4 regions of the Ruegeria sp. BB10 genome follow, and region 1 is predicted to be linked to each of the others. Evidence: riboswitches for the same ligand, from Rfam matches in the RefSeq annotation. Region 1 holds a riboswitch; each other region holds the start of a gene.
The links. A riboswitch is a leader RNA that binds a small molecule or an ion and turns the genes downstream of it on or off. The one in region 1 is predicted to bind cobalamin.
Positions count from the first base shown of each region.

Region 2: linked by a shared signal. The riboswitch ahead of ACR3EP_RS20235 (DUF1636 family protein) and the one ahead of ACR3EP_RS12325 (hypothetical protein) in region 1 are both predicted to bind cobalamin.
Region 3: linked by a shared signal. The riboswitch ahead of ACR3EP_RS08055 (CbtB domain-containing protein) and the one ahead of ACR3EP_RS12325 (hypothetical protein) in region 1 are both predicted to bind cobalamin.
Region 4: linked by a shared signal. The riboswitch ahead of ACR3EP_RS07985 (DUF1636 family protein) and the one ahead of ACR3EP_RS12325 (hypothetical protein) in region 1 are both predicted to bind cobalamin.

Region 1 is NZ_JBQFIW010000001.1:2,380,904-2,386,741, reverse strand. Features, by position in the region: gene recR (recombination mediator RecR) at 1-465, opposite strand, end outside; gene ACR3EP_RS12340 (YbaB/EbfC family nucleoid-associated protein) at 530-874, opposite strand; gene ACR3EP_RS12335 (DNA polymerase III subunit gamma/tau) at 1,110-2,870, opposite strand; gene ACR3EP_RS12330 (protein-tyrosine phosphatase family protein) at 3,004-3,498, shown strand; gene ACR3EP_RS12325 (hypothetical protein) at 3,500-3,907, opposite strand; cobalamin riboswitch at 3,991-4,211, opposite strand; gene ACR3EP_RS12320 (alpha/beta hydrolase family protein) at 4,347-5,204, shown strand; RNA gene ffs (signal recognition particle sRNA small type) at 5,237-5,335, opposite strand; gene ACR3EP_RS12310 (bifunctional 2',3'-cyclic-nucleotide 2'-phosphodiesterase/3'-nucleotidase) at 5,375-5,838, opposite strand, start outside.
Region 2 is NZ_JBQFIW010000002.1:266,678-272,515, forward strand. Features, by position in the region: gene ACR3EP_RS20210 (polyamine ABC transporter substrate-binding protein) at 1-376, opposite strand, end outside; gene ACR3EP_RS20215 (RrF2 family transcriptional regulator) at 609-1,013, opposite strand; gene ACR3EP_RS20220 (GTP-binding protein) at 1,118-2,329, shown strand; gene ACR3EP_RS20225 (DUF1826 domain-containing protein) at 2,347-2,961, shown strand; gene ACR3EP_RS20230 (DUF6525 family protein) at 2,958-3,230, shown strand; cobalamin riboswitch at 3,396-3,602, shown strand; gene ACR3EP_RS20235 (DUF1636 family protein) at 3,705-4,061, shown strand; gene ACR3EP_RS20240 (ABC transporter ATP-binding protein) at 4,058-4,843, shown strand; gene ACR3EP_RS20245 (ABC transporter substrate-binding protein) at 4,862-5,809, shown strand; gene ACR3EP_RS20250 (FecCD family ABC transporter permease) at 5,811-5,838, shown strand, end outside.
Region 3 is NZ_JBQFIW010000001.1:1,583,855-1,589,692, reverse strand. Features, by position in the region: gene ACR3EP_RS08080 (thiamine pyrophosphate-binding protein) at 1-1,242, opposite strand, end outside; gene ACR3EP_RS08075 (DUF302 domain-containing protein) at 1,322-1,780, opposite strand; gene ACR3EP_RS08070 (DUF1636 family protein) at 1,922-2,266, shown strand; gene ACR3EP_RS08065 (hypothetical protein) at 2,263-2,757, opposite strand; gene ACR3EP_RS08060 (CbtA family protein) at 2,825-3,523, opposite strand; gene ACR3EP_RS08055 (CbtB domain-containing protein) at 3,528-3,698, opposite strand; cobalamin riboswitch at 3,735-3,941, opposite strand; gene cobF (precorrin-6A synthase (deacetylating)) at 3,985-4,728, opposite strand; gene cobA (uroporphyrinogen-III C-methyltransferase) at 4,721-5,449, opposite strand; gene ACR3EP_RS08040 (cobyrinic acid a,c-diamide synthase CobB) at 5,446-5,838, opposite strand, start outside.
Region 4 is NZ_JBQFIW010000001.1:1,568,308-1,574,145, reverse strand. Features, by position in the region: gene cobN (cobaltochelatase subunit CobN) at 1-816, opposite strand, end outside; gene cobW (cobalamin biosynthesis protein CobW) at 820-1,875, opposite strand; gene ACR3EP_RS07985 (DUF1636 family protein) at 1,872-2,261, opposite strand; cobalamin riboswitch at 2,345-2,553, opposite strand; gene ACR3EP_RS07980 (LysR substrate-binding domain-containing protein) at 2,626-3,510, opposite strand; gene ACR3EP_RS07975 (NAD(P)-dependent oxidoreductase) at 3,613-4,569, shown strand; tRNA gene ACR3EP_RS07970 (tRNA-Ser) at 4,614-4,705, opposite strand; gene ACR3EP_RS07965 (helix-turn-helix domain-containing protein) at 4,886-5,209, shown strand; gene ACR3EP_RS07960 (hypothetical protein) at 5,257-5,616, shown strand; gene ACR3EP_RS07955 (plasmid mobilization protein) at 5,747-5,838, shown strand, end outside.

The sequences.
Region 1 (5,838 bases):
GTAGTGGGCGGTGGTCTGGCCGTCGACGGTGGCGTTCAGGGCGAGGATGATTTCGGTGATCCCCTCGGCTGTCACGCGGTCTTTGAGGCGGGGGATGCGCAGTTCGTCCGGCCCGACCCCGTCCAGCGCCGATAGCGTGCCGCCCAGAACGTGATAGCGGCCTTTGAATACGCCTGCGCGTTCCATTGCCCACAGGTCGGCCACGTCTTCGACCACGCACAGCTCTCCGGTCGCGCGGTCCTCGCTGTCGCAGATGTCACAGATATCGGTGGTGCCCACATTGCCGCAGTTCAGGCATTCGCGGGCGGTGATGGCAACCTGCTGCATAGCGTCCGACAGAGGCGTCAGCAGCAGGGCGCGTTTGCGGATCAGGTGCAACACCGCGCGGCGGGCCGAGCGGGGGCCGAGGCCCGGCAGCTTGGCCATCAGATCGATCAGGTTGTCAATATCGCTGTTCGAACTCACCGAGGGTGCTCCTGCAAATGGGCCGGGCAGGGGCGCCCGGCCGATGATCCGTCAGGAGGGTGTATCAGAACGGCAGCTTGATGTCTGCGGGCAGGCCCATGCTTTCGGTCAGCTTCGCCATTTCGGCCTGTGCGCGTTCAGTCGCTTTGGTTTGTGCGTCCTTGATGGCGGCCAGGATCAGGTCCTCGACCACTTCCTTGTCGTCGCCGTTAAAGATCGATGGGTCGATGTCCAGACCTTTCAGCTCACCTTTTGCGGTGGCGGTGGCCTTCACCAGTCCTGCACCGGATTCGCCAACGACCATCATGTTGTTCAGCTCTTCCTGCATGTCGGTCATCTTGGCCTGCAAGTCCTGCGCGGATTTCATCATCTTGGCCATGTCGCCCAGACCGCCGAGTCCTTTGAGCATCGGTATTCTCCTGTGTATCGCTTTGTCGCCTAAATACGGGCGGTACCCGTGTGGCACAAGGGGGTGGGGTTGCTCCCGCCCGTCGTCAGGGTCTTTGAAAGACCTTTCCTCCCGTTGGGCCCGGCAGCGCGGGCAAAGCCCGCGCTGCCGGGCCCAAGGCCGCTCAGAGCGATCGGCGTCAGCCGATTGCCCGTGGCGGGCGCGGGAGGATTTCGGGTGTGTGTGTTGAAGTGGCTCAGTCTTCCTCGAACGGGTCCCATTCGTCTTCGACCTCGGGCAGGGCTTCGGTTTCTACCTTGGCTGCGCGTTGCTCAGGCGTTTCGATGCTTTTGATCCGCGCCTTCGGGAACTGGGCCAGAACCGCCTGCACCAGCGGGTGTTCGCGGGCTTCTGCCTTCAGTGCTTCCTCAGCCGCGTTTTCCTTTTCATAGATCGTCTCGCCGCCGCCTTCGTTGACGACAGTGACTGCCCAGCGGTTACCGGTCCATCGCTGCAGGGCGGTCCCCAGACGTTGCGCCAACTGGGCCGAGGCACGCTGGGTCGGTTGGAATTCGATACGCCCGGGTTGATAGGCTGCAAGCCGCAAAGACCGCTTGACCTCATCCAGAAGCACGCCGTCCCGGTTTGCGCGGATTAGTTCGACCACATGATCGAAGGTCGGATAGCGTGCCAGGGCGGCCTGCACATCCTGCGCCAACGCCGCGCTGGGTGCGCCGCCGCCCCCACCATGGGCGGGAGCTGCATAAAAAGATGCCACCGGCGCTTGCGTCTGAACCGCGGCATGCGATGGCGCCGGTATCCCGCCACCGGGTCCGCCATTTGGCGGTGGGGGCGTGTCTTGCAGACGTTTGATCAACTCTTCCGGGCTGGGCAGGTCTGCCACATGGGTCAGCCGGATCACTGCCATTTCAGCTGCCATCATGGCATTCGGGGCCGCCGAGACCTCTTCCAGCGCTTTAAGCAACATCTGCCACATCCGGGTCAGGACGCGCATCGGCAGGGCTTCGGCCATTTGTTGACCACGCGCGCGCTCGTCCGGCGAAACGGTGGGATCATTGGCTGCGTCTGGCGTGATTTTAACCACAGAGACCCAATGGGTGATCTCGGCTAGATCGCGTAGCACGGCCAGCGGATCGGCTCCTTCGGCATATTGCCCGCCCAACTCGGTCAGCGCGCCTGCAGCGTCCCCGCGCAGGATCATGTCCATAAGGTCCAGTACCCGACCGCGATCAGCCAGGCCCAGCATCGCGCGGACCTGATCGGCGCTGGTTTCACCCGCACCGTGCGAGATCGCCTGATCCAGCAGCGAGGTCGCGTCCCGGGCCGAACCCTCGGCTGCACGGGTGATCAGCGCCAGCGCGTCATCCGCGATCTGAGCGTTTTCCGCCGCCGCAATCTTGCCGAGCAGACCGATCATGTCCTCGGGTTCGATCCGGCGCAGGTCGAACCGTTGGCAGCGCGACAGAACCGTCACTGGCACTTTACGAATCTCGGTGGTGGCAAAGATGAACTTCACATGCTCGGGCGGTTCTTCAAGCGTCTTGAGCAGCGCGTTGAACGCGCTGGTCGACAGCATGTGGACCTCGTCGATGATATAGATTTTGTAGCGCGCGCTGGCGGCGCGATAGCGGACACTGTCGATGATCTCGCGGATATCGTTCACACCAGTACGGCTGGCGGCGTCCATCTCCATCACGTCAACGTGGCGGCCTTCCATAATGGCCACGCAATGTTCGCATTGGCCGCAGGGCTCAGTCGTTGGCTTGCCTTCACCATCGGGGCCGATGCAGTTCATGCCCTTGGCTATGATCCGTGCCGTGGTGGTTTTGCCGGTGCCGCGAATGCCGGTCATGATGAAAGCCTGCGCGATCCGGTCGGCCTCGAACGCATTTTTCAGCGTGCGCACCATTGCGTCTTGACCGACGAGATCGGCAAAGGTTTCCGGGCGGTATTTGCGGGCAAGAACCTGATAGGCGGGGCTGGGCGTGTCGTTCATATCTGCTCTGTCGGATTCGGGTTCCGATGCAGCGTAGAGACCCCTGCCGCCCGCGTCCACAGCAGGCTTGGGTGAATTTCGGTTTGCAGCACAATTTGCACGCCTTAGAAGCGAGTATTAGGGAGGGTCCGTAGTGAGCCAGTTCGCACTTCATTCAGTTCAGATTGGAAACGGCACCGTTGCCTTGTCGCCCCTTCCGGGGCGCGGTGGCGGGTATACGCGGGACTTGGGAATGATCCGCGACTGGCAGCCGGATCTTGTGATCTCGATGACCACCGAGGTCGAAATACTGCAAGAGGGCGCAAGCGGGCTTGGCGAAGACCTGCACGCACTCAATATCGCATGGGTGCATCTGCCGGTTGCGGATTTCGGTACGCCGCCTCCTGAGGTTGACGCGGCGTGGGGCAGTGTCAGCCCTGCGGCGACTGATATCCTGTCCTGCGGGGGGCGGGTGCTGGTGCATTGCCGGGGCGGCTGTGGCCGGTCCGGGATGATCGTGCTGCGCCTTATGGTCGAGCATGGCGAAGACCCCGAGACAGCGTTGGCCCGTTTGCGGGCGGTGCGGTCCTGCGCCGTCGAGACCGACGGCCAAATGGAATGGGCAGCCCTTGGGCGGACGCGCGGCTAGATCAGAGCGCCACCTGCCGCTCTGCCTGTGCCACCGGGTTGGGCGGGATCGCTGTGACCTCAAGCATGGCGCAGGGGGGGGTGGTTAGCATGCCTGCGGGGCGCATGGTCACATCCTGGCCGAACATCATATCTGCGTAAGCATCCAGCGACTCGAGGGGCGCATCCTCGCTTGTTCCACAAAAGACCCGGATCAGGTCTTTTTGTGCGCGAAACCGTGCGCTGCATCCTTGCGTGCAATAAGCCAGCTCAGTGCTGCCGTCGAACTCAAAATCAGGCGTCGTCGCAGGAACGACCGCGTCCATCGCCTGCACGATCGCGCGCGCCATCTGTGCCAGCGCCGGACAGGTTTTTCCTGTGCGTTGGCAAACGGTTGCGGTAAATTGGTGTGTCTTTGTCTTCCAGATCATATTGCGCCCTCCGCGCGTGGAACGGGGGCATGGATCAGGTGTGGCAGCGTGCTGACGACCTGCCCGGACACCCCTTCCGAGTTTCGGTTTCTTGTTCGATGGCAGGTCTCCTGACTTGCGGGTCGTTGCGTTGCCGACCTTCCCAGCCTTGCGGCCAGTGGTGTTTCGGCATTGCTCACCGCTTACAGTTGCGGGGGCAGTCGCGGCCTTGGTTCGTTCCGGTATTCCGGGCAGAACCGCACCGTGTTCCCTTTTCATCCCGCCCCGGGGACCGGGGACGAGAACCATCACCCAATCGCTAGCGGGTAGGGGTGACCTGAGTCAAGCCGCCTTTTGGTGGGGCAAAGTGGACGCGTGGTCATGCGGAAACAGGATTGACTTAGGGTGGCAAAAGATGCCGTTTGGGGTGGTGAACTAATCGGTTCAGATTGAGGGCGCCATGCTGGATACCGCACAAGCTGTTTTAACCGAGGATTTTCAGTTTCCTTCTGGTTCGACCCAACTGTCGGCTCGGTTGTACCTGCCGGTGGCGGAATCTGGGATCGCAGTGGTGATCCACAGCGCCACCGGGGTGCCGCGCGACTATTATCAGCATTTCGCACGCTGGTTGGCTGCGGAACATGGCATTGCCTGTCTGACCTATGATTACAGCGATTTCGGTCATTCGCAGAGCAGGCCATTGAAGTCAGCTCAGGCCACGATGGCGGATTGGGCGCTGATCGACATGCCTGCGGCTCGGGCCGAGATGCGCAGGCGATACCCCGACGCGCAGCACTGGAGCATCGGCCATTCCGTCGGCGGTATGCTGGGGCCGATTCAACCCGATATTGATCAGATCGACCGTATGATCTGCGTCTGCGCCGGGCCGGTGACTGTGTCGGACCATCCCTGGCCTTATCGGGCGTTGGCTTTGCTGTTTTGGTACGGACACGCGCCCCTGGCCGTAAAAGCGCTGGGTTACCTGCCGGGCAAGGCACTAGGATTCGGATCGAACCTGCCTGCCAGCGTCTATTGGCAGTGGCGCCGCTGGTGTACTGCGCCGCGCAACTACCTGCCCGAAATCGGCGTGTCCTTGCCCGAGGCCCGCTGGGCACAGTCAGACACACCAGTGGATCTGTTCAGCTTTGAGGATGACGATCTGGTTCCAAAGAACGCGGTCTGGCGGCTGGCTGATCTGTACGGGCCCAACGCACGCCGCCATTTGTTGTCTCCGGCCGAGTTCGGACTGTCCGAGGTTGGCCATATCGGTGCCTTTGCCCGGCGCAATTCGGCTGTCTGGCCACGGTTGATTGCCTAGGCCTGTTCGCAACAATTCAATGTCGGAAGTTTAAGTGAGAGGTTGGACATCGACCCAAGCGGGGCTCGTTGTGGCTGCTTCCTTCCGGACCTGACCAGGTTGGCGAGGCGCTCGCCCGCGCCAACCTCTCGGGGTCTGATATAGGCAACGGGCGCAGGAAACACAACCCGTCAGAGCGTCAAACGGATCAGCAAAAAGCCCTCATCGTCTTCTCCGACGACGTGGGGGTCATATTCTTCAAGCTCGGCAATGTGGGTTTGTGCCTTCGGGCCGGTTCTTAATAGCGCAGTCGCGCCCTGCATCGAGGCAAAGCCAAAAGGATAGGGCGCATACTGCAAGGGATCTTGCGGCAGCGCGCCGGACAGATAGTCCTGCAAGACGCGCTGAACAGGCAGGTTCGGCAGCGCGATGGGCTCGGCCTGATCAACAAAGGGAAAGTGACCCCCGCCATTGGCACGGTAACTGTTCAGCGCGACGACGAACCGTTGATCGGCCGCCATCGGTTGACCGTCAAAGCGAATGTTGCGAATGCGCCGGTTGACGGGGTCGATCAAGTGACCGCCAGCGTCGAACCGAGCCGGCTGAGAGAGATCAAATTGATAAGTAAGTCCCTGTATAATATCAAAATTATGCC
Region 2 (5,838 bases), on a different contig from region 1:
TATAGTTAACTGAGTAGCTATTCTCCGGATCGAAGGTCGCGGTTCGTTGCTCGATAGCATCCCACAGGTTAACCGAGTTGGGCAACTGGGCTTTGTCGAGCCGTTGGAAGACACCGGCTTCTATCTGACGTTGCAAAAACGTGCCCGAGGGAAACACAACGTCATAACCAGACTTGCCTGCAAGCATTTTGGTTTCAAGCAAGTCATTGGAATCGAAGTTATCGTAGACGACTTCGACCCCCGTTTCGGTGGTGAATTTCTGCAGCAGAGACTCGTCGATATAGTCAGCCCAATTGTAAACATAGACCTTTTCCTCGGCGTACAGCGCGGTTGTGAAAAGCAAGGTCATCGACGCAGCCGTCAATATTGATTTCATTGTGTACTCCTAGGGCTTTGCAACATGTTCCCGGTGGGTTGTGAGAAACGCGGTCCACCCGTCTTATGGTCATGAGGCAGATCCAACAAGCCCGAAGTTTAAGCTGAGCCTTACCAAAGGACGTACCCCCACCCTAGTTGGTGCAACCCTTAAACAGCAGGAATGTTGCACCCATAGCGTCAAACGATGTGGTGAGAATGAAGAGAAACTTGCCGCGATACTTGATCAGGTATTACTTGCCTCTGACTTCGGAGATGGTTGTCTCGCCGAGACGGTCGACTAGGCTTTGCTCGATCTCCTTCATGATACTCGAAACGCGACGGTGCAACGCATGTTCCACTGAACATTTGGGGGCATGGTCTTCTCTGCCAGAGGCGATCAGACTTTCGTCCAACGCAAGATACACATCCGCCAGGGTTATGCTGTCTGGTTCGCGTGCTAGACTCCACCCTCCTGCGTGGCCTTTTTCCGAAGTTAACAGACCCGCGTCACGAAGCCGTCCCAAGACGCGGCGTACCACCACCGGGTTCGTCCCTGAATGCTCGGCGATATCCGCAGATGTACGCTTACGATTCGGATCTCCGGCCATGTGGCCGAGCGTGTGCAGGGCGAGGGATAGGCGGCTATTGCGCTTCATTTGTCGTTCTTCTCCAAACAGATATCACACGTAACAATAACTGTTGCATTCGTCTAGTAACTGCGTAAGTTACGTGACTCTCAAGGCACCATTCGGAGCAACCCATGTCAGATACCCGACTTCCTGTCACCGTCCTTTCCGGCTTCTTAGGGGCGGGCAAGACCACCCTTTTGAACCGAATCCTGAACAACCGCGAAGGGCGTCGGGTCGCGGTTATCGTCAACGATATGTCCGAGGTGAATATCGACGCCGATCTGGTACGGGCCGATACCGAACTCAGCCGGACGGATGAAACTCTGGTAGAAATGTCGAATGGCTGCATCTGTTGTACCCTTCGGGACGATCTTTTGGAGGAAGTCCGGCGCCTCGCTGCGGAAGGACGTTTTGACTACCTGCTTATTGAATCCACAGGCATTTCCGAACCATTGCCTGTGGCAGCAACTTTCGATTTCCGAGATGAAGCGGGCGACAGCTTGTCGGACGTGGCGCGGCTCGACACCATGGTAACGGTTGTCGATGCGGTGAACTTGCTGAACGATTTCTCGTCCCACGATTTCCTACGAGACCGAGGCGAAACGATGGGAGAGGAAGACGAGCGAACTCTGGTCCACTTGCTTACGGATCAAATAGAATTCTCTGATGTAGTGATCCTGAACAAGGTTGATGATGCGGGGTCAGAAAAAGTTGATGCGGCCCGCAAGATCATCCGCAGTCTGAATGCAGATGCCGAGATCATCGAGACCAACCATTCGGAAGTTGCCGCAGAAAAGATCCTGGACACCGGCCTGTTTAACTTCGAGCAAGCCCATGAACACCCGATGTGGGCAAAGGAACTGTACGGCTTTGCCGGCCATGTGCCTGAGACTGAGGAATACGGGGTTGCGTCATACGTTTACCGGGCGCGACTTCCGTTCGTTCCCGAACGCATTTTGGACGTTCTCAACGGTGATCTGCCAGGGGTGATCCGGGCCAAAGGCCACTTTTGGATTTCGACACGCCCGGACTGGGTGGCTGAATTTTCACTCGCCGGTGCATTGTCCAGCGTCAAACCACTCGGCACCTGGTGGGCATCAGTTCCCGAAGAGCGACGCCCCGCACATGACAGCGCCCGCGCCTATATGCAGGCCCACTGGCAAGAGCCGTGGGGCGACCGCCGTCAAGAGATCGTTTTCATCGGTGCCGGGATCGACTGGCAAAGTTTGAAGGCACGATTGGACAATTGCCTTATTCCAGCAGTTACGGCGTCAGGGCCCGACAATTTGCCGAACCTGCCGGACCCCTTCCCGATTTGGCGCCGGGCAGAGGATGCCGCATGAACTTCGTTAGAAAGCCCGTGAAAGACAAGGTCACCGGTGTGAACTTCGCAGATGATCCGGCGGCAATCCGCACTTTTGCACAGCCAAACTGTGCCGCTTTGATTTGGCGCCGGCGAACCCCGCCGGATATGCAAAGCTGGCTTGACCAACTTGATCCCAAGGCTTTGCCAAGTGGGCGAGTCATTCTTCCACCAAGCGCCGTTAAGACGACCGTGGGGCAACTCTGCGATATCTCCGGTATGCCTAACGGGACTGAAAGAGCGTGGCTTCAGGATGATATCACTTCTCTGGCCGACATGTTCTGCGAGCTGATGAACGCCAACTTCCTGCGGCTGCGGCTGGATGTTGTCACCACCAATGCTTGCCGTAAATTTCATACCGATGCTGTCACCGCCCGGTTGGTCTGCACCTATCGTGGCACTGGAACACAATACGGCACCTCGACTGATGGAAACGATCCCGCGCTTGTGTTTACCGTTCAGACCGGCGCTCCGATCCTGCTACGGGGAACACTCTGGCCCGAGCGACCATCGTCAGGGGTGGTGCATCGCTCGCCTCCAATCGAAGGTACCAGTGAATCCCGTCTCGTCTTGGTTTTGGACCCAGTGGAAAATCCGGAAACCGAAGCATGAGACGTAACCTCGGGCAATGCAGCTTGCGCCGCAAGCATCGATCAACCGATCCGATGGATGTGTTTGACGGCCTTCCAGCCCCGTTGCGACAGTGGTTGTCAGAAGCGGCGTTGCCATGGTCCCCGGTATCCGCACGCCGCATCTGGTCAAAATCGCGGGCCAAGGGGCTTTCATCAGAAGAAACGCTCGCGTCACTCAGCCAGGCCGAAGCCCGAACGCTCGCGCGTGACCGGCAATCGACTGTTTTCAAATTAAATTCTCAAACATGAGGAAAAAATTGCCACCTCTAACACAGTATGCTGTCGCGACCCATGCGACACTGGGTGCCGCACTTGCAGCGAAAACGCATGCGGCAGATTTCGAAACCCAGAGCGTTTGAGTTCCGATCGAAAAGTTGTTGTTTCAAATCGTGATTGACATGGCCCCCAGTCTAAGACAAGCAAGGGCCAGATGGTTCCCGATGGTACGCCCAAGGGATGAAAAGGGAATACGGTGCGGTTCGCCACTTTGGCGCCAAATCCGTGACTGCCCCCGCAACTGTAAGCGGTGAGCGACGCCAAAATCCACTGGCCATTGGGCCGGGAAGGATGGCCAAGCATCGACCCGCAAGTCAGGAGACCTGCCATCACATGTTCAACCAACCCGGGGCGGGGCGTCCTGGAAGGAGGCTTTGATGGCACGTCTGAAACGTGTGTACATGATCGGCACCTTCTGTCCGCGCTTGGCTTCAAGCGGAGCGGACAATGCCGGAAACACCTGACCATTTCCTTCTGATCTGCTCGACTTGTACCGGCGCATTGCCTGTTGATGTCATGCGCAATGCGTTGACCGGCAGGTTGCCGACCGGGTTCGCAGTGCGCACCGTTACCTGCATGGCGGGCTGCGCGCGACCAACGACCGTCGGATTTCAGGCCGCTGGCAAAGCTCAGTACCTGTTCGGCGATATTGAAACTGCAGAAGATGTCAACGCGCTGGCGGAATTCGCACATCAGTACCGCAACGTCGCAGACGGTTGGACCAACGCGACGGACCGGCCGCAACCACTATTTGCAAAAACCCTTTCTCGTTTGCCTCGAATTCAATTGGAGGAGCCATCATGACGACCTCATCTTTTCTGGTTGCGCGTGATCTCGAATATTATGCGCTCAATGGTGACGTTCTTCTGCAAGGCGTCTCGTTTGAATTGGCCGAGGGCGCGATACTGGCAATTGCCGGTCCGAATGGGGCGGGGAAAACCACGCTTTTAAACCTTCTGTGCGGGGCAGCTGAGCTTGTGCTGGGCCAGGTATTGGTCAAGAAACGCAGCCTGAAACATATGCCCGCCATGGAGCGCGCCCGCATGATCGCGGTTGTGGGTCAGCAAGAGCAGCCGGATGGCAGGCTGTTGTTGCGGGACTATGTTGCCATGGGCCAGATTCCGATCTGGGCCGACCGTTCGGCGAATGAACATGCCAGAGAACTGAACAGAATTCTTGAGCTGACCGACCTTGGCGCGCTGGCAGACAAGCGCATGGCGGTACTGTCCGGGGGCGAACGTCAACGCGCGCATATCGCCCGGGCACTGGCACAGAACCCATCGTTGTTGTTCCTGGATGAGCCAACCAACCATCTCGATCCGGATGCCAAGGGTCGGATGCTGTCTCTGGTCGCCGAACTCGGCATCACGGTTGTGATGATTGTCCATGATCTTGTCATGATCCCGGAATTTGCCACCCACGTGGCGCTGATGAAATCAACGCGGCTGACGGGATTTGGCCCCGTGGCCGAAGTGCTGACCCCCGAGCGGGTCCGCGATACTTTTGGCGTTGAATACCTGTGCTTTCACCACGAAGGCCGCGTGATTCCAGCGCTGGATATCCGAAAATCCACAATCTCAACCTAAACCGAGGAACCTTCCCCAATGAAACACATCTGGTCCGTGGCGCTGGTCACAGCCATGGCAGGCGGCGCGTCCGCCCACGAGGTCACCGTCGACAACTGCGGAGCGCCGCTGGTGTTCGAAACCCAGCCCGAGCGTCTGGTTGTGCATGACATGAACATGACCGATATGGCCTTCGCGTTGGGCCTGCAGGACAAGATCGTCGGTCTGACCGGCATCACCGGCTGGTACAAAACCAGCCCGGAATTCGACACCCTGCGCGGTGATATCCCCGAACTGGCACCGAAATACCCAACTGTCGAAAACCTTGTTGCCGTGGAACCCGACCTGTTCTTTGCTGGCTGGTATTACGGCATGAAGCCGGGCGGAGATGTGACTCCGGATACGCTGGAGCCCTTTGGTATCAAGACCATGATCCTGACCGAAAGCTGTGTGCATCTGGACAAGGATCGCCCCGAAGCCAGCATGGACCTGCTGTTCAATGACGTCCTGCGCCTGGGTCAGGTCATGCACGTTGAAGACAAGGCCGAGGCGCTGGTCACGGGCTGGAAAGACGAACTCTCAGTGATCGAAGCGCAGACTGCCGACCTGGCGAAACCCCGCGTTTTCTTGCTGGACGGCCCGGCGGACGCGCCATTCACCGCAGGTAAGTTCGCCATCCCCGATGCTATGATTGCTGCCGCGGGTGGTGAAAACGTGACCCACGACATGGAAACAAGCTGGGGTCGAACCTCGTGGGAGGCGGTCGCCGCCGCAAACCCGGAATTCCTTGTGCTGCTTGATTATCAGACAGGCAATGGCGCTGCGGACACGTTCAAATTTTTGCAGGAACATCCAGTGATGTCGCAGACTGAAGCCGTGAAAAACGAGCGCTGGATCGGTTTGCGGTACGAGGAATTGACCCCCGGACCGGCAAATATCGAAGCGATTTCGAAAATGGCTCAGGCCATGCATCCAGGCCTCAACTGATATGGGCCGACTGGGCCTGACACTTGTGC
Region 3 (5,838 bases), 800 kb from region 1:
GGCGCAGCCCATGGTACACAGGGCCGAGGATTGGATCAGCCCGCGTTCTTCGTGGCACTCCCACATCTGGCTCAGCAGGATGCGATGCGCGCCGCTGTCGGCGGTGGCCAGCGTATCAGCGGGCAGGGCGGCGCGAGATTCGGCGATCACGGCCGCCGGGCCCCAGTCATCATCCGCGGGGAAGGCCTGCGCTAGCGCGGCCTTAACTTGCGCGGGTTCACCACCCGGCCACGTCGCTCGGGCGGGGTTCCCCTTGGCGATGGCTTCTAGCGTCGCGCCCGTGTGGGCGACCAGATTCAACCCGGCTTGATGCATGTAATGATCGTTGACGACGGCCGAGATATCGATGACGCGCTTTTCCTCGGGGTCCCAGATCTCGCGCCAGCCAGGGCGCATTTCGATCGGGTCATACCCCAGACACAACACCAGATCGGATTGTTTGACCAACGGCACCAGATGCTTGTCGGCCAAGGGCGACAAACCTGCGCCGCCCAGGCACAATGGATGATCCTCGGGCACGACGCCCTTAGCTTTGTAGGTGGTCACGAAGGGGATGTTGAAATGTTCCAGAAACGCCTGCACCACATTGCGCGAGTCGTCATAAAGCACGTCCAGACCCACGATCGCGATGGGGCGTTCGGCCTCGGTCACCCAGCGGCGGGCTTTCTCAACACAGTTCCCTTCGGGCGCGACCGCAGCGGGTTTGACCAGACGGCGGCGTTTGCTCCCGGATACGCGCGTGTCCGCGACCGAGATCGGCACGTCGATATGAACCGGACCGGGGCGGGGCTGTGTGGCCAGCGAAACCGCTCTGTCAGCAACCACGTCTGCGCCCTGGGCCGTCAGCGTGAACGTGCCCTTGGTGATCGAGCGGTAAACCTGCGCGTGATCCATCACCTGATGAGTATAGGTCAGTGCCTCATCCGCATCGACACAGCCGGTCAGAACGATCATCGGCACCCGGTCTTGCAGCGCGTTGGCAACAACGTTGATCCCATTCATCGCGCCGGGGCCCAGAGTGGCCACCAGAATGGCAGGTGCGCCATCACGGTGGTGGACAGCCTCTGCCATGAAGCCGGCCGCGTTTTCGTGTTTGGTCAGGTGAAAGGTGATCCCAACCTGTTCCAGAGCATCCACCAGCGTCAGAACCTCTCCGCCTGGCATGCCAAAAGCGTGGCGGCATCCGGCCTCGTATAGTCTTTGGGCCAAAAGGTCAGCCGCGCGGGGGGAGAGGTCCTGCATTCGTTATGCTCCGAAGTTTTCGTTGCTCAGCAGATTGCGGAGGACGTAGCCAGACGCAAGCAGGTTCACGTCAGTGTGACTATTTGGCTGCGGATTCCGCCACTGACTGAAACTTTGTGTCAAGTTCTTGGGCAATATCGCGCAAAGGCTCTCCGCCGTCGTACACATAGGGGGCAAAGACAAAGCTGGGCGTTTTGTAGGACAGGGTGGCGGTGCCGTCGTCGTTTTCGGTCACGTAAAAACGAATCGGCGCTTCGATCATTGCACTGACAGAGGTTTCCAGAACGCGCACGGCATAGTCGTTGTTGAAGGCACCGATCACCAGATTGCCGGGTATAGTGATGCCACGGGCCGCAGCCGCCTTGGTCGGACCAGCCTGCGTGACCACGATCAACCCGTTTTCCTTCACCGCAGCCTTCGTATCCGCGACCAGTTCTTCATAGCTTTTGACGGTTGGATACACTGCCCAACCCGACAATGGTTCCTCGGCCCGGACAGGCAGGGCGAGAAGACAGAGCAAACCCAAAAGCGTGCGCATGACGGTGCCTCGTTCAATGTGACTGTCTGAGTGATGCCAGAAATCCGAGTTCCGCGCACGCACATTTCCGTGCGTATTCAGGATTGCGCCGACGTCTAGAAAGCCGCAGAAACATGCAAACCATCAAACACGAGGCCACACGTGGACCCGATACGCCTATTGATTTGCAGCAGTTGTGCGGGAACGCGTGACCGAGTGGCCGAGAGGCAGGCCGTGGATGACGCGCTGGTGCGTGCAGGGCTGAATGGCCGGGTCGTCATCTCGGATCACGCCTGTTTCAGTGGCTGCGCTGAGCCGACCGCATTGGCATTGCAGGCCGCAGGACGGGCGTCTTACGTGTTTTCGGGGGTCGATATCGTTACCGATGCCGAAGACATCGTCGCGACCTGCAAAGCCTATTTGGACAGTCCCGCAGGTTGGATCGAAGACGCCCGACCCTGCGGGCGACTTCGGATGTGTTTGCGCGCGCGGATACCGGCGCTTTAATCGACCTGAACGGTCACGGCAGCGCTGACCGGTACGTTGTCGACCGTCAGTGCGCTGTGGCTGTTTGCGTTCAGCGAAACCGAAACCTCGACCTCTCCCTTCGGAAGGTCGGGGATGTGTATCCAGTTGCCGTAGAGCCGGGCCAGTTTCTCGCCATTGATGTAAACATGCGCGTGGCCTTCGCCGTCTACGTCGGCTGTTGACGCGTTTTCTGGGGCAAACCGGAAATTCTGCGGCATGACGTGCAGGTTCCACCCGGCCATCGGGTCCTGGGTCAGCGCGATTGCAACGCTGGGGGCGTCCGCCCCTGCGGGCAGGTTTACCGTGGTCGAATGGTCATGGGCCATCGCTTCGGCATGCGCGCCGCCGTGATGGGACGGATCGCCATGATCGTGGCCGTCAAACGTGACGCCATTGGCTGCCGCCAGCACAAAACCAGCACCACCACCGAACACAAGGCCGATTGCAAAAAGGGCAAGTGAGCGTGCCATTTTTTCTTTCCTTTAGGGCAAAAAGAAACGCGCCGGGCAGAACCCGGCGCGTCATTATATGAGAGGATCAGGCCGCTGCTTCGACGCGTTTGCCTTCGCTTTGCCAGAAATACCCGGCAAAGGCACCGACCAGAACCCAGGCCACCAGACCGATGCCAAAGGCGCGAGCGGCAAACAGAGCGCCGATCTCGGTCGGGACGGGGCCGGTGAACACATCCGGTTCGGGCGCACCGATCAGATGGGGTGCCAGCAACAGGGCTGCTGCGATCACATAGCTGATCAGGTTGCCGCCAAACGCAATCAACCACAGCGCAACAAGCGCGGCACCAACAGTGGCAAACCACCAGACCTGTCGGGCATAGACGTCAGCCGCCGCTACACCAGGCACCTCTGGTGCCAGGGTAAAGCCAGGCGCTAGATGAAAGGCGATGAACCCAGCCAGACCCCACAGCACGCCGGTGCGGCCATCAATCGTGTGGCCCTGGCCTTCGGCCACGGACATCAGGGCAACCATCAGCAGCGCGTAACCGGTATAGGTCAGCATGGTGAAAATGACGCTCAGCGCGTCGCGGGTCAGTTCCGAAAACATGCCCGGCAATTCGGGATGCGCCGAAACGGCCTCGGCCCCGAAGTGCACCAACTCACCGGATTCGTACAGCTCTGCGTGCAGCAAAACAGGTTGTACAAAGACCAACTGCAGCAAGGCGGCTATCAGCCCCGCTGCAGCACCAGCGAACAACGCGCTGGTCAGTATACGACTGAACATGGACTTAGTGGCAGGGGAAGCCGGTCGCGTGGCGCACGTCGTGTGCTGCGTCATGCAGCGCCGCGGCCTGTACGTGACCGGTCAGGGTGATGATACCCAGACCCAGTACCACCGCGAACATGACCGGAAGGATACCAGCGCGCGAGGCGGATGCTGTTTGCGTTTGTGTTGCCATCTTTTATTCTCCTTTGCCGCCGCACCCGACGGCCGGTGTTTCAATTGTCGCCTGGCAGGTCTCCTGGCTTGCGGGTCGATGCCTCTGTTCGCCTTCCCCCTGAGAACAGGAGTGGCTGGTTGAACAGGGGCTCTCCGCTTACAGTCGCGGGGGCGGCTGTGGATTTGGCTGCCATGGCAGTCGCACCACATTCCCTCTTAGCATCCGGATGTCTCCGGCAGGACCAGACGCGTTCATTTAGCCTCTATGGTGCCGCTGGTGCAATCGTCATTTGCGACCTTTTAGGTCAGATCACGCGCTTTTTCAGCAAATAGATATCCATGATCCAGCCATGATCGGCACGTGCCTTGGCGCGGGTGTCCAGAATCTCCTGCGCCACATCGGTCAAAGCGCCTTTGATCAGGATTTCCTCTTTCATGCCGACATAGGCACCCCACCAGATGTCATAATCGGCCATGTCCAGGGTTTGAAACGAACACTCGCCATCCAGCATTACTGCTACTTTCGAGGCATTTGCCGGCCAGCCTTCATCCCTGATCCGCCGTCCCGTGGTCACAACATAAGGCGCGCCCAGATCATTGATCGGGATGGCGTGGGCGGCCGTCAATGCCTGCAGCGCGGTGATGCCTGGGATCACCCGTGTCGTGAGCTCAGGGTCCAGCCGCGACGCGATTCGCAACGAGCTGTCATAAAGCGACGGGTCGCCCCAGATCAGCAGCGCCACTTGTCGCGCATTCGGGTGGGCCGCAATCGCCTCGTGCCAGCGCACTGCAATGGCATCATGCCATTCGTCGACCCCGCGCAGATAACCATCATCGGCCCGACGCTTGGGAATGTCGAAATAGGCGATCTGCGGCGGAGTGTCAGTCACAGCTGCAATGATCTCTTCGCGCAACCCGGCCAGATCAGCCTTGTTCTCGCCCTTGTGCGGGATCAGGATCAGGTCTGCATCGCGGATGGCATTTGCCCCTTGCAAGGTCACGTGATCCGGGTTGCCAGTGCCAATTCCGATTAGAGACAACTCAAACATTGTCGAACTCTGCCAACGGGCCATACAGGATCAGCGCCGGGGCTGTGCCGATCTCGGCCTCCAGCTTTTGCGACAGCGCGCCAATTGTTGCACGGTGCAGGCTCTGGTCGGGAGTCGATACGGATTCGGCTATCAGGGCTGGTGTTTCCAGCGGCAGGCCATGCTCATGCAGCGCATTTACCAACAGGGGAAAGGTCCGTTTGCCCATGAACACCACAGTCGTTGCATCCGGATCGGCCAGCGCGGGCAGGTTCAGATCTTCGGGCAGTTTACCACTGACATCGTGGCCAGTGACAAATTGCACCCGCCGCGCAGTCAGGCGTCGTGTCAGGGGTATTCCTGCTGCCGCCGCCGCCGCAACCGCCGAGGGGATGCCAGGGATGATTTCATATTCGATCCCGGCCGCACGCAGGGCAACCAGTTCTTCCTCCAGTCTGCCGAACAACCCGCCATCACCAGATTTCAATCGCACCACGCGAGCACCGGTCTTGGCGTAATCCACCAACAGGCGGCTTACGTGATCCTGCTTGGGTGAGGGTCGCCCGGCCCGTTTGCCCACGCCCACCAGATCTGCATCGTCATGCGCATGACTTAGGATCGGGCCGCTGCTGAGGTCATCAAACAGCACCGCATCTGCTTTTTGCATCCGGTCGACTGCTTTCAGGGTCAAAAGATCAGGATCGCCGGGGCCGGAACCTATGAAGGATACGAAACCGCTCATGCCGAGGCCTCGGCGATCAGGTGAAAGAACGTACCGGTGACGTTCCCGCGCACCGAACCTGTTTGCGGCCCTTCAGCACCTTCAGCATCAAACACCCGCGCCAGCGGTGCGTCCGGCTGTTCTACGATCGAAGAATAATGGAATTCATGCCCCCGCAGAGCCGTGTCGGCTGCAAAACCGGGCATCGGGGCCAGCAATTCTGCGCGCCGATACCCCAGATTGAACTTGCGCTTTTCATACGAGGTCACCAGCCGCAGCAGGCCTGCCATCTGATGTCGCTCGCCCTCTTTGTCGATCAAGGCCTGACCCAGCGCCATGTATCCACCGCATTCTCCATGCACGGGTTTGGATTCAGCGTGTTTGCGCAGTCCGGTCTGGAACGTGTCGGC
Region 4 (5,838 bases), 810 kb from region 1:
CTTGCCCGAGAATGAAGTGGCGTTGATGATGGCCGACGGCTGCATTGCTACGATGTTTCCGCGCAACCATTCGGCGGCGGTTGGGGCTTTCAACGACGGCGCGAACAGGCCCACAGCCTCGAACCCGCGCGCGCGTAGGTTACGGATCAGGGCCGCGACCGGGGCGGTGTCCGCAGAGGTCAGGTAAGCGCGGTAGAAACTCACGAGAATGCGTTTTGCATCGCCCGTGAACGCCTTTTCCACTGGGATCACGCCACGGTCAGGGCACCAGGCGCCGCACTCGGGGATGGTTTTGGCCCCCATCACAGGGCCTGCATAAAGCCCCGCCGCCAGCGCCATTTGTGCCAGCGCGGCCTGCGCTGCAACTTCGCCGCCGGTATCGCACAGATGCGCCAGCCGCCGCAGAGTTGACACGGGTAGGGTGGAAAAGTCGTCCAACCGCGTATCTTCGCGCCCATCCGCTGGCAGGACAGCCAGCGCGATGCCCTTGTCTTGCGCCAGCGCCAGAACCTGCTGCAGGCCATAGGACCAATAAGGCACGCCGCCGATCAGGCGGATCAGAATGCCTTTCGCACCTTCCAGAGTTTGTTCGACGTAGGTATCGACGGACAGAGGGTGTTTCAGCGCCGTCAGATTGGCCAACCGCATCGTGGGCATCCGCCCCTCAGCTCCGCCACCGCGATGCCAGCCTGCCGCGAAAGCTCCGAGGTCGCTGTCCGAAAAGGACAGCACCACCAGATCCGCCGGGCTTTGGCCCAGATCGGTCGGGGTCTCGGTTTCCTCGAGCCCGTGGCTTTCGCGGAAGACGACGTGCATGGCTTACTCGGCGGCCTCGGTCACACCCACGAGGATCTCGCGGATCGCGGCCTCTTTGATGTCGTCATGTTCGGCAATCACCACCAGACGCGAGCGGCGCTCTTCGCCGGGTTCCCATGGGCGGTCGTACTGATGTCGCACGCGTGCGCCAACCGCCTGCACCAACAAGCGCATCGGTTTGCCCTGGACAGCGGCGTAACCTTTGACCCGCAGGATGTTCAGCTCATTTGCCAAGCGTTCGATATTGGCAACCAGTGCTGCCGGATCGGTCTGTTCCGGCAACTCGACGATAATGCTTTCGAAATCGTCATGTTCATGATCGTGGTGACCGTCGTGATGCGAGGGGCGGGCATCCATGTCATCTTCGACCGCTGCCTCAAGGCCCAGAACAACGCGGACATCTACAGCCCCCTCCGCGACCTCAACGACGGGCAGGGGACGCGGAGCTTCGGCCGCGATGACCTCTTTGGCTTTGGCAACGCCTTCCGGGCCAGCCAGATCGGGCTTGGTCAGCAGGATGATGTCGGCGCAGGAAATTTGATCCTCGAAAACCTCGGACAGGGGTGTTTCGTGGTCGATCGAGTCATCGGCCAGGCGCTGGGCGTCCACAGCCTCGACATTCGGGGCGAAGCGACCGGCGGCGACAGCCTCGGCATCGGCCAGAGCGATCACGCCGTCCACGGTGATTTTCGAACGGATATCGGGCCAGTCAAAGGCTTTCAGCAGCGGCTTGGGCAGGGCCAAGCCCGAGGTTTCGATCAGGATGTGGTCAGGGCGCGGTTCCAGCGCCATTAGGGCTTCGATGGTCGGGATGAAATCATCGGCCACGGTGCAACAGATGCAACCATTGGCCAATTCCATGATGTTTTCTGCGGGGCAATCGGGAATGGCGCAGGACTTCAGGATATCGCCATCGACGCCAACATCGCCGAACTCATTGACGACAACGGCCAGACGCTTGCCCTGCGGGTTCTGCATTAGATGTTTGACCAGCGTGGTTTTGCCCGAGCCCAGAAAGCCGGTGATCACAGTGACGGGGAGTTTTTCGAGGTTGCTCATTTCAGGGCTCCAATCGGGGGAATGCGGGCCGCACAGTTTTTGCGGAAATGTTCGGGACGTTCGCGCCATTTGACCAGACCGTCTTCGGCGGCGAGATACTTGGAGACGCCTTCGACGATGGTGTCGACATGGTCGATTTCGTTCAGGTTTTCGTACACAAAGGTCCAGCGGGTCGGTCCGCCGCGCAGCACTATGGAACAACCCTGATCGCAATTTGACAGGCACTCGACCGGCTTCAGCACGATACCTTCGGGCAAATCTGCGTCTTCCAGTGCCTTGTGCAGCAGGGCACCTGGACGTTGCGCATCGTCTTCAATCGGCAGGCCACGCCGACAGGTCGTGCAGACCAGCAGCTCGACTGGTGCAGTCTCGGTCACGTCTCTCATCCCCCCAAATCCTCTTTGCAGGGGACGGGGTTTCATGCGGGCCACGTCTGCACATGGACCCGACACCGGATCACCCCGTCCGGTTTCAACTTCGGGCGCTGGCAGGTCTCCCGGCTTGCGGATGTCGGGGCGTTTGCCCCGGCAGATGTCCCGCCTTCCCGGCCTTGCGGGCCAGTGGCATTGGGCACCCTCTCCGGTCACGGTCGCGGGGGCGGCTGCGTTTGACGGTTGCCCGCTGACGCATTCCCTTTTCATCCATCCGAAGATGGACACCAACGCATGCGACATGCGGCACGGGCAGGGGGCTTGTCAAGCACGAGGCGCATGGTGAAATCGTTCAAACCAAAAAAGCGACCAGCCTGTGTCAATCTGCGGCATGCATGGACAGCCGTTCCCGCAGCCAGGCGCAAAACAACCCTGCCGCAGCGGTCGGTTGCGCAGAGCCTTGTGTACTGATCAGGTAATGCGACTGGGCAAAGGGAATCGCAGGGCCCGCAATTGCAATCGGCGCAGCCTGCCGGATCGCATTCCTGGCGAACCGTTCCAGAACCGTTGCATAGCCCGCCCCGGCCATCACAAGTTGCAGTGCTGCGACCGAGGTGTCCACAGAATGTCGGGGCGGCTGGTCCGGAAGCGAGAGCCCGTTGGCCTGAAAGTACCGCGCCCAGTTATCTTCGTATCCAAGGATATGAATCAGAGGGCCTTGCCACAGTACGTTCAGGGTCGCGGGCGAGTCCCCGGCCCGGCATACCGGTACCAGCTTTTCATCTGTCAGCTTTTCGGACTGAACGCCGGGCCAATCGCCATAACCCAGCCGGATTTCCACATCCACATCGCCGGGGGCCACGCTGTCATTCCAGATGTGCGAGACAAGGCGTACGGGGATCTCGGGGTGGCGAGCGGTAAAGTCGGGCAGTTCCGCCGCGACCCAATAGGTGGCCGTCGATATCGCCGCACGGATTGTCAGGGTCTGGCGCGAGGCAGGGCCGAACAGGCTGTTGGTGGACAGGGCGATGTCGCCAAGCGCACGCCGCAGAGTCAACGAATAAGACTGCCCCAGCTCAGTCAGTTCCAACCGGCGGGCATTCCGGGTGAACAACTTTTGCCCAAGCTCGGCCTCAAGCGACCGGATATGCAACGAGACCGCCGTCTGCGTCAGGCCCAGCTCTTTTGCTGTGGTGGTGAAATTCAGATGCCGCGCGGCGGTTTCAAAGCTGCGCAACCATGTGGGGTTTGGAAGGCGATCCATATATCACCAAATTATTTTGACCATAATTGGCATTATTAATCATTTTCGTTTCTAACAGACAACACTGATACTCGGCCCGAATACGACCGTCAGGAGGGAAACATGAAAGTCGGATTTATCGGTTTAGGAAATGTGGGCGGCAAACTGTCCGGCTCGCTTCTGCGCAACGGGATTGACCTGACGGTTCACGACCTTAACCCCGATTTGGTGGCCGAGTTTGTGGCCAAGGGAGCCGAAGCCGCGGAAAGCCCGACGCAGATGATGCGGGACTGCGATGCCGTTATAACCTGCCTGCCGTCCCCGGCGGCCTCGGACGCAGTGATGCAAGATATGCTGCCCGAGGTCGGGCCGGGCAAGATCTGGATGGAGATGTCGACCACCGACGAAGCCGAGGTTAAACGACTGGGCGCCATGGTGATCGAGCGTGGAGGTGCGGCGGTGGATTGCCCGGTTTCGGGCGGGTGCCACCGGGCGGCTACTGGCAATATCTCGATTTTCGCCGGATGTGATCGCGAAACCTTTGAGCGGATTCTGCCGTTTTTAACCACGATGGGGCGGCGCGTGCTGCACACGGGGGAGTTGGGCTCAGCCTCGGTCCTAAAAGTTCTGACCAACTATCTGGCGACCGCCAACCTGATCACCTGTGCCGAAGCGCTGGTAACGGCCAAAGCGGCCGGGATGGATTTGAATACCACTTATGAGGCGATAAAGATTTCGTCGGGCACTTCATTCGTGCATGAAACGGAAAGCCAAGTCATTCTGAACGGGTCCCGCGATATCTCTTTCACCATGGACCTTGTCAAAAAGGACATCGGACTGTTCCAAGACGTCGCAGACCGCGCCGGAGTGCCCTTGGAAATCAACCCGGTAATGATCCGCATCTTCGACGACGGTATCGCCCGCTATGGTGAACGCGAACTGTCACCGAATATTATCAAGCGGTTGGAGGACGCGACCGGGCTGGATATCACGGCGCCCGGTTTCCCGACCGAGATGCACGATGATGAACCGGAGGAGCCGGGTTATGAAGTTATCCCACAGAGAGGTCAGGCCGAATAGCGCAGACTGCGCGCATTTGAAAACTTGTTAGATAATCAAAGAAGTGGAGGCGAGTACCGGAATCGAACCGGTGTACACGGATTTGCAATCCGGTTAAAAAGCAATGAAAAACATCGGGTTAGTGTTTCAATTTGCCCCGGGACATACTGCGAACAGATCGCGAATGTTTCAAATGCGGAATTGTACTGTCTAAACGCAACAAAGAAAAGACCCGTCACAGCGGCAACTGTGATCGGAGCCCAAATTTTCAAAGCCTCATCGCTTCCAGCAAAGCGTAGCACGTTATCGTGTGCCACCGCAATCGCGGGAGGCGCACATGCCTAAGCTCAATCGCTTTGAATGGCTGAAGGCTGTTTTACAGTGTGCAGACCTCAATTCATCAACGAAAGCAGTTGCCTCTGCGCTCTCCGTTCAATTTGCCAATGACAAGACGGGGCAGTTGAACCCTTCGCTAAAGACTCTGAACGAGTTCTTGGCGGGTATGTCGCTCGCTACCATCAAACGCTGCCTGAAGCAGCTTGTCGAGTTCGGCTGGCTGTTCCGTTCGGAAGGGCGCGGGGCCGGTAATCACACAGAATATGACCTTCGTGCTCCGGCAAAAATCATCCCGTTTCGCTCGAAGAAAAGGATGCATCGGTGAGCCTTTCAGGAGGGCGAAAGGGTTCACCTGTAACAGACAAAAGGTGCATGGGTGATCTTTCCTATATGACGATAGAACAATCTACAGAACAAAGCCCCGCGCTTGAACCGGATCTGCCGAATGGAGGACCATCCGGCTCGGCGCGCGAGGGCGTTTCGCGAGCCGTCTTCGTTTCGCGCCAATCTTTCGGTTGCCGCCAATGGGAGCAGTTCACCGAACGAATGTTTGCAAGATGGATCGATCGGGTTCTTCCGGAAACCGTTGTAAACGGCGAACGCGGCTACTGGCTTCCTAGGAGGTTCCCTCCGGCCAACAAAGATGATTGGCCAATGTGGCGAAACTGGCTCATCACCGAACGCTGGACCTTGTTAACATCATCAAAGCATGAGCTTCACCATGCAGTCTGAGCAAAGAGCAAGGCGACCCAGTTCTAGGTCTGCGACCTGCGAACCGGGACCTTGCGAGGGGCGGCAAGCCTCCCCTTCGAACCCCAACCAGACCGCGCAGGGCGCGGTCTCTTCAGAGAAGCAAGAAGCGGTGTTCTTTTATTGCTCCTCCGATGAAAAGGTGCTGATCCGACAGGCGGCGGCGGATCGCGGGCTGTCGATGTCTGCCATGCTTCGGCAGCT